DNA from 4 places in the Colwellia sp. BRX9-1 genome. Region 4 is predicted to be linked to each of the others. Evidence: predicted binding sites of a transcription regulator. Region 4 holds the regulator's gene; each other region holds the start of a gene.
The links. Region 4 encodes LexA, which represses DNA repair genes until DNA is damaged. Its sites were predicted from a motif close to TACTGTATNNNNATACAGTA; they were not measured.

Region 1 (2,212 bases), on a different contig from region 4:
GAAATTGCCGATATTGCTAAAAAAATAATGCAATCACCGACCAAGGTAACCGTTGAGGGGAATCACGAAGAAAGCACCATATCACAGCATTTTTATAAGGTAGAGAATGACAGCGAGCGTATCGACGGTATCCGTTTATTGTTATTAAAGCATCAACCTGAATCAAGCATCGTTTTTTGTAACACCAAAAAAGACGTACAAATTGTTGTCAATGAACTACGTAATTACGGTTTTAATGTTCAAGATTTACATGGCGATTTAGAGCAAAGAGATCGTACCGAAGTATTAGTTCGCTTTGCCAATAAAAGTATTTCAATTTTAGTCGCCACCGATGTTGCCGCGCGTGGTTTAGACATTGATGCGCTAGATGCAGTATTTAATTATCATATCGCTCGTGATAGCGAAATTCATGTACACCGTATTGGCCGCACAGGCCGAGCGGGTAGCACAGGTATTGCTTGTTCTTTTTTCAGTGAAAAAGAAAGCTACAAAATAGGTTTATTAGAAGATTACCTTGACCGAACTATCGAAGGCGAATTACTGCCAGACGCTAGTGTATTAAACGCCTCGGTGTATTCTCCGAAAATGGCAACAATACAAATAGATGGCGGTAAAAAGCAAAAAGTACGTGCGGGCGATATCCTTGGCGCTCTAACTGGCGATAAAACTATTTCAGCTAGCGAAGTGGGAAAAATTCAATTATCAGATAACTGGGCTTATGTAGCTGTAAGTCGAAAGTTTGCCAAACAAGCCTTTAAAAAACTTAGTGATGGCAAGTTAAAAGGTCGTAAATTTAGAGTAAGATTACTATAGTTACTATCGGTTAAAACAGTATTTATCAATAACGAGGTTTTATAAAATGATTGTATTTTAATGAAAACCTCGTATGATACTGTTGTTTTGTACAGTTAATTTTGATTGTATAAGCGGTTTTAAATCGTATATGATAAAACCATCAAGCGTAATATTGATCCTATAAGGGAAAAAAAATGGCAGTTGAAAGTCGATTTGTCGTCATTAGACAAGGTGTGGAGGTAGAAACATTCATGGATAAAAAAGCAGCAGACGAGTATGACAAAATGCTTGATATGGCTGACAGCTTAGCCGAGATGTTTGAAGCCAGCAGCTTTAATATTGATGAAAAAGTGCGTGAAGAACTCTGTATTTATCTAGCTAAGAATCGTGAAGATGTGCTTGTTGCTTTGCAAGCTAAGAAAGCTAAGCCAGAGACTGCTGCTAAAAAGAACGTTACAGCACCAGTTGAAACAGTAAATAGCACTGACTCGTCGCCAGAAATTGAAGCAACAGCAAAAGTAAAAGCGCCACGTAAGGCTAAAGCGAGCACAAGTAAATAAAGTGCGCTGTACTGGTTTGAATTTATCTTTACTTAACACTAGATAATATTGAATTATGTTGTCATATCAGCTCATTCGTAGCGTTAAAAGAAAAACGGTTGGCTTACAAGTTAAGCACGGAAAAATTATAATCCGTGCGCCAAAATATGTTTCTGAAGATGATATAGCGAACATTGTTAAATCAAAAAGCCTTTGGCTGCACAGAAAAATTGCCGAGCAAAACGCACAACCTGCCACTCAAAATAATCATTATCAAAAAGATAGCCAATTGCTTATTAATGGCGAACTTAAAACACTTGATATTCATTATGGTCTATTTCCAGAAATAACGCTTCATCAAGATATCATCATAGCGACTCTCGCTAGTAAATTAAAAATCAAAGTAGCTGATGATATAAAGAACCAAGATAAATATGTAAAGCAACAACTTGAAGCTTGGTTAAAGCAGCAAACTTATGCTTATATTGATGAAAACTTATCTCATTATGCGGAAAAAATTGGTGTTTTACCCAAATCGTTTAAAGTCAGATTATATAAGTCTAGATGGGGCAGCTGTAATAGTAGAAGTGAACTGAGTTTCAGTTCTTTATTAGCCATGACGCCTAAATGGATTATCGATTATGTAATAGTTCACGAGCTTTGTCATCTTAGGCACATGAATCATTCAACTAAGTTTTGGCAATTAGTTGCGCTTAACTACCCTAACTACGCTTCAGCTAAAACGTGGTTAAAATCCCACCAAAACCAATTACAATGGCCGACTCTTTAATGGTCATAATATCCTCGTAGGGGATAAATGAGCGAACAAATAAATCTTTTTATAAAGAAGATAAAATCAATTCAGTATTAGACTAATA
Region 2 (2,212 bases), on a different contig from region 4:
GCTGCTCAACTGTTGTTTGGGTAAAGTCATTAAACTTAAGTTTAATCCCTTGCTTACTAATAACCATATGTTGATGTTTTTCTAATCTCACTAAAAGCTTCTCATATAAAAGCTCAACGGCACTTTCACACTCTTTTTCACAAGACAAGTCTTGAGAAAAAGTGGTTTCTATCGCTAATGATTTTCTAACTCTGTCGGTTTCTAATTGGCGATGATCAATACCAAAACTTCGTTGATACAATGCAGGGGCAAACTTGCCGACAATAGGTGTTAATACGGCGACAGAACTTGCTCGTATATCTGCACATGACGAGAAGCCGTAGCCCAATAATTTTTGTGCTGTTTTTGGGCCAATACCCGGAATTTTTTTCAATGGTAAATTTTCAACGAAACCACTCACGTCTGCGGGCGTAACAACACATTGACCATTAGGTTTATTTTCATCACTGGCAATTTTAGCAATAAATTTATTAGGAGCAACACCTGCCGAGGCGGTTAGATTGAGTTCATTAAAAATATCACGACGTATTTGCTCCGCAATAAGCGTGGCACTGCCGTTAAACTCTTTGTTATGGGTAACATCAAGAAAGGCTTCATCAAGCGACAATGGTTCAATCAACTGAGTGTAACGTTGAAATATCGCCCTTATTTGTGCAGAAACTTCTTGGTAAACAGCCATTCTGCCTGAAACAATAACTAGCTCAGGGCAAAGTTGCATCGCCTTAATTGCTGGCATTGCCGAGCGAACACCAAATTTTCTTGCTTGGTAATTACACGTACACAAGACGCTTCGAGGCCCTGTACCGCCGACCGCAAGTGGCACATTACGTAAAGACTCATTGTCACGCATTTCAACAGCTGCATAGAAACAGTCCATATCTATATGTATTATTTTTCGGCTTTGAGTCATGTTTTAGTCATGTCTTAATTATAGTAATCATGTTTATCAAAAGTCCCTTATTTCGTTGTGAAAAAATAAAGCATATTTTCGCTATGGGCAACTCAACCTAAACTGTATACAAACACAGTATAAGCTTTTAAGTTAATAGTTCAATACTGAAATAATAATTTGGCCACTGTTAATTTCATGCTAAATACGTTAATTTGTCGCTTTATTTTTTATCAATGACTAGCTGATATTACTTTTATGATTACGCGCCTTTTACAAACAACTTTTGCCCTATTACTACTTTTATCACCTGCACTAGTGAATGCTCACACCAATGAAGCTAATCAAGCAGAGCTAAAATTACTTGTAGATAATAACTACCAACTTAGTATCGATATTGATGTTTTGCATGTCATTAAAAGTCATCAAAAATCATCAGTAGATGAGGCAGATTTAATTAATCATCTAAAAAACCTCTCTTTAATTGAAATAAAGCAATTACTCTCAAAAATATTGCAAATAATAAATCAACAAAGCGCTTTTATTATTGATAAAGAAAGTGTGCTTGTTACCCCTTTTTCAGGGCTAACGGTATTTGAATTAAAAGCAAGACTTCGCGCTGACTCACCGACTAAAACCATTAAGCTATTGTCGCAGGGTCAATTGCCACAAAAAAGTAACAACGCAGCCTTGATATTTTCGCCCATCTTAGGGGATGTCTTATTAACAGTCAGCCGTTCAGAGAAATCTTTAGTGCTATCCGGCCAGAACAGCCATCACTTTTCTATTGATGATATCAAGGGTGGTGTACGTAAACTTTCAACAACCGAAATTAAGCTGCTTAATATTGTTGAGTATATCTATCAGGGCTTTGTACATATTCTGCCGCAAGGGCTTGATCATATTCTCTTTGTGCTCGCGCTATTTTTATTAGCCACTAAGACATCAACACTGCTCTGGCAGGTAAGTGCCTTTACTCTTGCCCATACCATTACGCTAGCTTTGGGTATATTTGGTATTATCAACCTACCCAGCAGCATTGTAGAGCCGCTTATTGCCTTATCAATTGCTTACGTGGCTATTGAGAATATTTTTTATCACAAACTAACAAAGTGGCGCTTACCCATTATCTTTGCTTTTGGTTTACTGCACGGTTTAGGGTTTGCAGCAGTACTTGTTGAACTGGGCTTACCCAAGAGTGAGTATGTCAGTAGCTTAATTTCATTTAATATTGGCGTTGAGTTGGGTCAAATAACGGTCGTTGCCTTAGCTTTATTAGCGACGCGCTGGTTTGCTAAAAAACCTCAATATAGACAATACGTG
Region 3 (2,212 bases), on a different contig from region 4:
TTGTGCTTTTAGGCTTTCAATAATGGTTTGCTCTGGCGTGCGACTTATATTTTTATCATCGACTTCAATCATAGAGCGCTTAGATTTAAAGTGCACAACATAACAATCACAGTTACCCATATGAGGCACATCAACTGTTGCCCTTAACACTTTTCGGCTAAAAGAGAATTTATCAGTTAAACCTAATGATAGTGCAAGCTCAGTGTTTGCTTTTACCGCAGCAACTTCAACAATAGGGTAACGAGATGCTATGGCAACAACAGGACGTTTGTAAATAAAATCATCTATCACTTGAGGTTCATCAACCACGGCAAAATAACAATAGCCCTGCTCTGCAACTAATTGCTCTAGAGACTCAGGACTAAAGACTTCTTGGAAGCCAATAATGTCAGGTTGATATTCACGTAAATATTCAGCAATCCAATGTTGCTTTTTACGCCACTGCTCAGCACTATAAATTCGTTCAAATTCATAGAAAGCATTGGGCGGTTCAAGGTAATTAAACAAATTAAAGGTAGCTATTTTAAGCTGTAAATTTGATACAGCTATAGAAGGCAGTATGGGATCTATTTCTTCTGGGGCTTTTTTATCTGGATAGTCGATAATGTTAACTCTAATAAACGTTGAACTGTGAGTATACCTGAGATAAAAAATTAAAAACCAACAAGATAAATTACCATTTAGTTAACAGCTTACTTACGTCACTTTTTGCTGTCTTTGATAACTTCTGTATTAATGCAAAAGGTACAAACTCGTGGTTAATTTTTTCTTCAATATCATCAAGCATCAACAACCACAATTTTGCCGTCATCTCAGCATCAAATAACGCCCGATGAAAAGCCCCATCAGATGGAATATTTTTATAACGAATAAGCGTACCTAATTTATGATTAGGTGCATCTATATTGATTCTGCGAGAGACAAGTAATGAACAAATAAATTGCCCAAAGTATTTTCGATTAATATTATTAAGCTCAGCGTCCAAGAATTTTTGATCAAAGGAAGCATTATGGGCAAGTAAATTATCATCACCCAGAAAATCGGCAAATTCTGCCATCACTTCACCACAAGAGCCGACCTTAGCAAGCATCTGATTAGATATTCCGGTGTATTGCTCAATAAAACCACTGATCCTAAAACCAGGATTCATTAATGATTGAAATTTATCGGTAACCTTACCGTCTACAATTCTAACCGCACCTATCTCTATCGCTCTATCACCTTGATTGGGTGATAGTCCTGTGGTTTCAAAATCAAGTACCACTAACGAATTGGCATTTTCATGCATCTAAGTTAACCCTATAAATTTATGCAGCGCTGATTTTAACGGCTATATTTCAAAATGAAAGTAATCATTACTCGTAAGCAATGTTAAATTATTCTGTTCAATAATCAACTTAGAAACTATACTGTATAAAAACACAGGTGAGATTTAAGTAATGAAAGTTATTCCTATTTACATTGAAGCAGGTATTTCAGGGTTTGAATCACCCGCAGCCGAATATAAAGAACTGGGGTTATCATTAGATAAACTTCTTATTAGGCATCCTAATGCCACATTTATTGGCCAAGCATCTGGTGAGTCCATGCAGGGTGTGGGCATTTTTGATGGTGATTTACTTATCGTTGATCGCTCACTCACCGCCAGAAATGGTGATGTCATCGTGGCAAATTACAATGGCTGCTTTGTCTGTAAGTTGATTGATAAAAAGCAAGCTCGGCTGTTATCAGCGTCTAAAGATTTTGCGCCAGTTAGCATCAAGCCCGAAGACGACTTTCAATTAGAAGGTATTGTTACTCGCTCTATTCGACTCCATCATCAAGCTCCTGAATTAACCGCATGTATGCATTAGTTGATGCAGTATCTTTTTATGCCAGCGCAGAAAAAGTCTTCGACCCGAGCATAAGAAACAAGCCCGTTGTTGTTTTAACGAATAACGACGGCTGCATTTGTGCTGTTTGTCCTATTGCTCGACGGCTGGGTATTCCAAAATTCACCCCCTATTTTCAGATAAAGGACTTACTACATAAGCATGGTGTAGTGGTACGCTCTTCCAACTACGAGCTATATGCTGACTTAAGTGAAAGAATGATGAATGTTATTGCTAGGTATTGTGATGACCAATATATTTACTCAATTGATGAGTCATTTTTACATTTTAAAAAATATAGTGGCGTTATTAAAGATTGGCACCAATACGGCCATGAAATA
Region 4 (2,212 bases):
AATTTAGTAAAAAAATTACTGATGCAGAAACTCGTTTAAAAAATATGATTGAACAAGAAAGCTTAGATACTTCGGTTGAACGTGGCTATAAAATTCAAGCTTCTTTTGAAGAGCCAGCAGATTCTTTAGCTAATGGTGAATGTGTAATTTTACTGCATGGGCTTGCACGTTCGGCTAACTCCATGAAAGCTATTGAAAAACGATTGTTAGCAGAAGGATATTTTGTGATAAATATCAACTACCCTTCTAGAGATTATTCGATAGAAGAGTTGGCTGAAAAAGTGATTTCTAAAGCGCTATTAATTTGTGAAAATCGCCAAGTTAACTTTGTTACCCATTCAATGGGCGGTATATTAGTTCGCCAATATTTAAGTATGCATAAAATACCTAATTTACATAAAGTCGTGATGCTAGGTCCACCAAACAAAGGCAGTGAAGTTGTTGATAAACTAAAAAATACACCTGGTTTTAGTTTCATCAATGGTGATGCGGGTATGCAATTAGGTACCGGCGAATTCAGTGTCCCTAGTAACCTTGGCAATGCTAATTTTGATTTGGGTGTTATTGCCGGTAATCAAAGTATTAATTGGATATTATCAACACTTATTCCTGATAAAGATGATGGTAAAGTTTCGGTTGCTAGTACCAAACTTGATGGTATGAATGATCACATTGAAATGGAAACGACCCATCCATTTATGATGAAAAACGAAAAAGTTATCGAACAAGTTATCCATTATTTAAAATCAGGGAGTTTTCAAAAATAATTCGACTAGAAAACTTGCCTTTACTAACGACCTGTATATACTCACAGTAACAACTGTGTAAATTTACAGGCTCCCTATGCTAAATGAAATCAGCGAATTACGCCCTCTAACGAACCGACAACAACAAGTTTTTGATCTGATCAAAGACAAAATAAGCGATACGGGCATGCCACCAACGCGTGCTGAAATAGCCAAGTTTTTTGGCTTTAAATCAGCAAATGCAGCAGAGGAACATTTAAAAGCTTTGGCTAAAAAAGGCTATATAGAAATGTTGCCAGGTACTTCTCGCGGCATTCGTTTGACTGAGAAGTTAATGGAAGAAGCCGGTTTACCTTTAATCGGCAGAGTGGCTGCAGGTGAACCTATTTTAGCTGCAGAGCATGTTGAAGATCATTACAAAGTTGATGGTAATTTGTTCCACCCAGCTGCTGATTACTTATTGAGAGTTAATGGCGAAAGCATGAAAAATATCGGCATACTTGATGGTGACTTGTTAGCGGTTCATCAAACGACCGATGTACAGAATGGCCAAGTAATTGTTGCTCGTGTCGAAGAAAATGTTACGGTTAAACGTTATAAACGAGAAGGTAACATCGTTTACTTACATGCTGAAAATGATGACTTCTCTCCTATAAAAGTCGATTTGTCTGATCAAGAGTTTAATATTGAAGGGTTGGCTGTTGGCGTTATTCGCTCGGCAGACTGGATGTAATTAAGTTAACCTATCCAATAAACTTGGTGGTAACTAAGCCAATTTATCTAACAAATATAGTATTAAATATGTAAAACTGCTCCGCAAACTTTAGTGTATAAAATAGGCTAAAGTTTGCTTTTCTAACCTTTCGTATTCTTTTCATGCAAACCTTTCTCTTTACTAAGAATAATTTTCATTCTAAAGCCCATTCAAACAACTTTATCTTTCTCTGATTAAAAAACAACCAAGATCAATTTTTACAATACGCGTATTTATACTCAGCTGTTTATTTTTAATACTACGGCTACAGCCCTTTGTTATTAGGCCTTTGCCTGTATTAGAGTTGATACTCTATTGTTTTTATTGGTTTTTATTTTAAAATAGCTCGATTTTTAAATTGACCCAGATCAACTTTTAAGTAATTCTAGTTTGGAATGTGTACAAATATAAATATAAGGCGATGTTGTCGACGCTAACTGGTTGATAACAAAATCGCTAAGAAAATAATAAAAATCCGTACTAAAGGATGTGTTTTGTCCTAGGTATCAAGTTTTAAACTTTTATAGGGTGAAGGAGATGTCGTGTGAAAAGACGTAACCTAGGTTGGCTGTTGTTGGGGAGTGTTCTTTCCAGTTCAGCTTGGGCAGATATGCAATTAAATCTGACCAAGGGTGTAACAGAAGTAAGTAGAGATGTTTACGATCTACATATGCTCGCAATGTATATATGTGTAGCAATTGGTGTGGTCGTT

Region 1: a site for LexA is predicted at 891-910, ahead of H4J76_RS01145 (YebG family protein). Genes of this name have one in related genera too.
Region 2: a site for LexA is predicted at 1,011-1,030, ahead of dinB (DNA polymerase IV). Genes of this name have one in related genera too.
Region 3: a site for LexA is predicted at 1,408-1,427, ahead of H4J76_RS13855 (LexA family transcriptional regulator). Genes of this name have one in related genera too.

The regions. Positions count from the first base shown of each region.
Region 1 is NZ_JACGVM010000001.1:229,541-231,752, reverse strand. Features, by position in the region: gene dbpA (ATP-dependent RNA helicase DbpA) at 1-813, shown strand, start outside; gene H4J76_RS01145 (YebG family protein) at 990-1,355, shown strand; gene H4J76_RS01140 (M48 family metallopeptidase) at 1,411-2,124, shown strand.
Region 2 is NZ_JACGVM010000027.1:28,069-30,280, forward strand. Features, by position in the region: gene dinB (DNA polymerase IV) at 1-910, opposite strand, end outside; gene H4J76_RS18035 (HupE/UreJ family protein) at 1,148-2,212, shown strand, end outside.
Region 3 is NZ_JACGVM010000015.1:42,839-45,050, reverse strand. Features, by position in the region: gene H4J76_RS13865 (endonuclease/exonuclease/phosphatase family protein) at 1-507, opposite strand, end outside; gene H4J76_RS13860 (PolC-type DNA polymerase III) at 674-1,288, opposite strand; gene H4J76_RS13855 (LexA family transcriptional regulator) at 1,440-1,853, shown strand; gene H4J76_RS13850 (Y-family DNA polymerase) at 1,841-2,212, shown strand, end outside.
Region 4 is NZ_JACGVM010000008.1:140,892-143,103, reverse strand. Features, by position in the region: gene H4J76_RS09975 (alpha/beta fold hydrolase) at 1-767, shown strand, start outside; gene lexA (transcriptional repressor LexA) at 844-1,479, shown strand; gene coxB (cytochrome c oxidase subunit II) at 2,045-2,212, shown strand, end outside.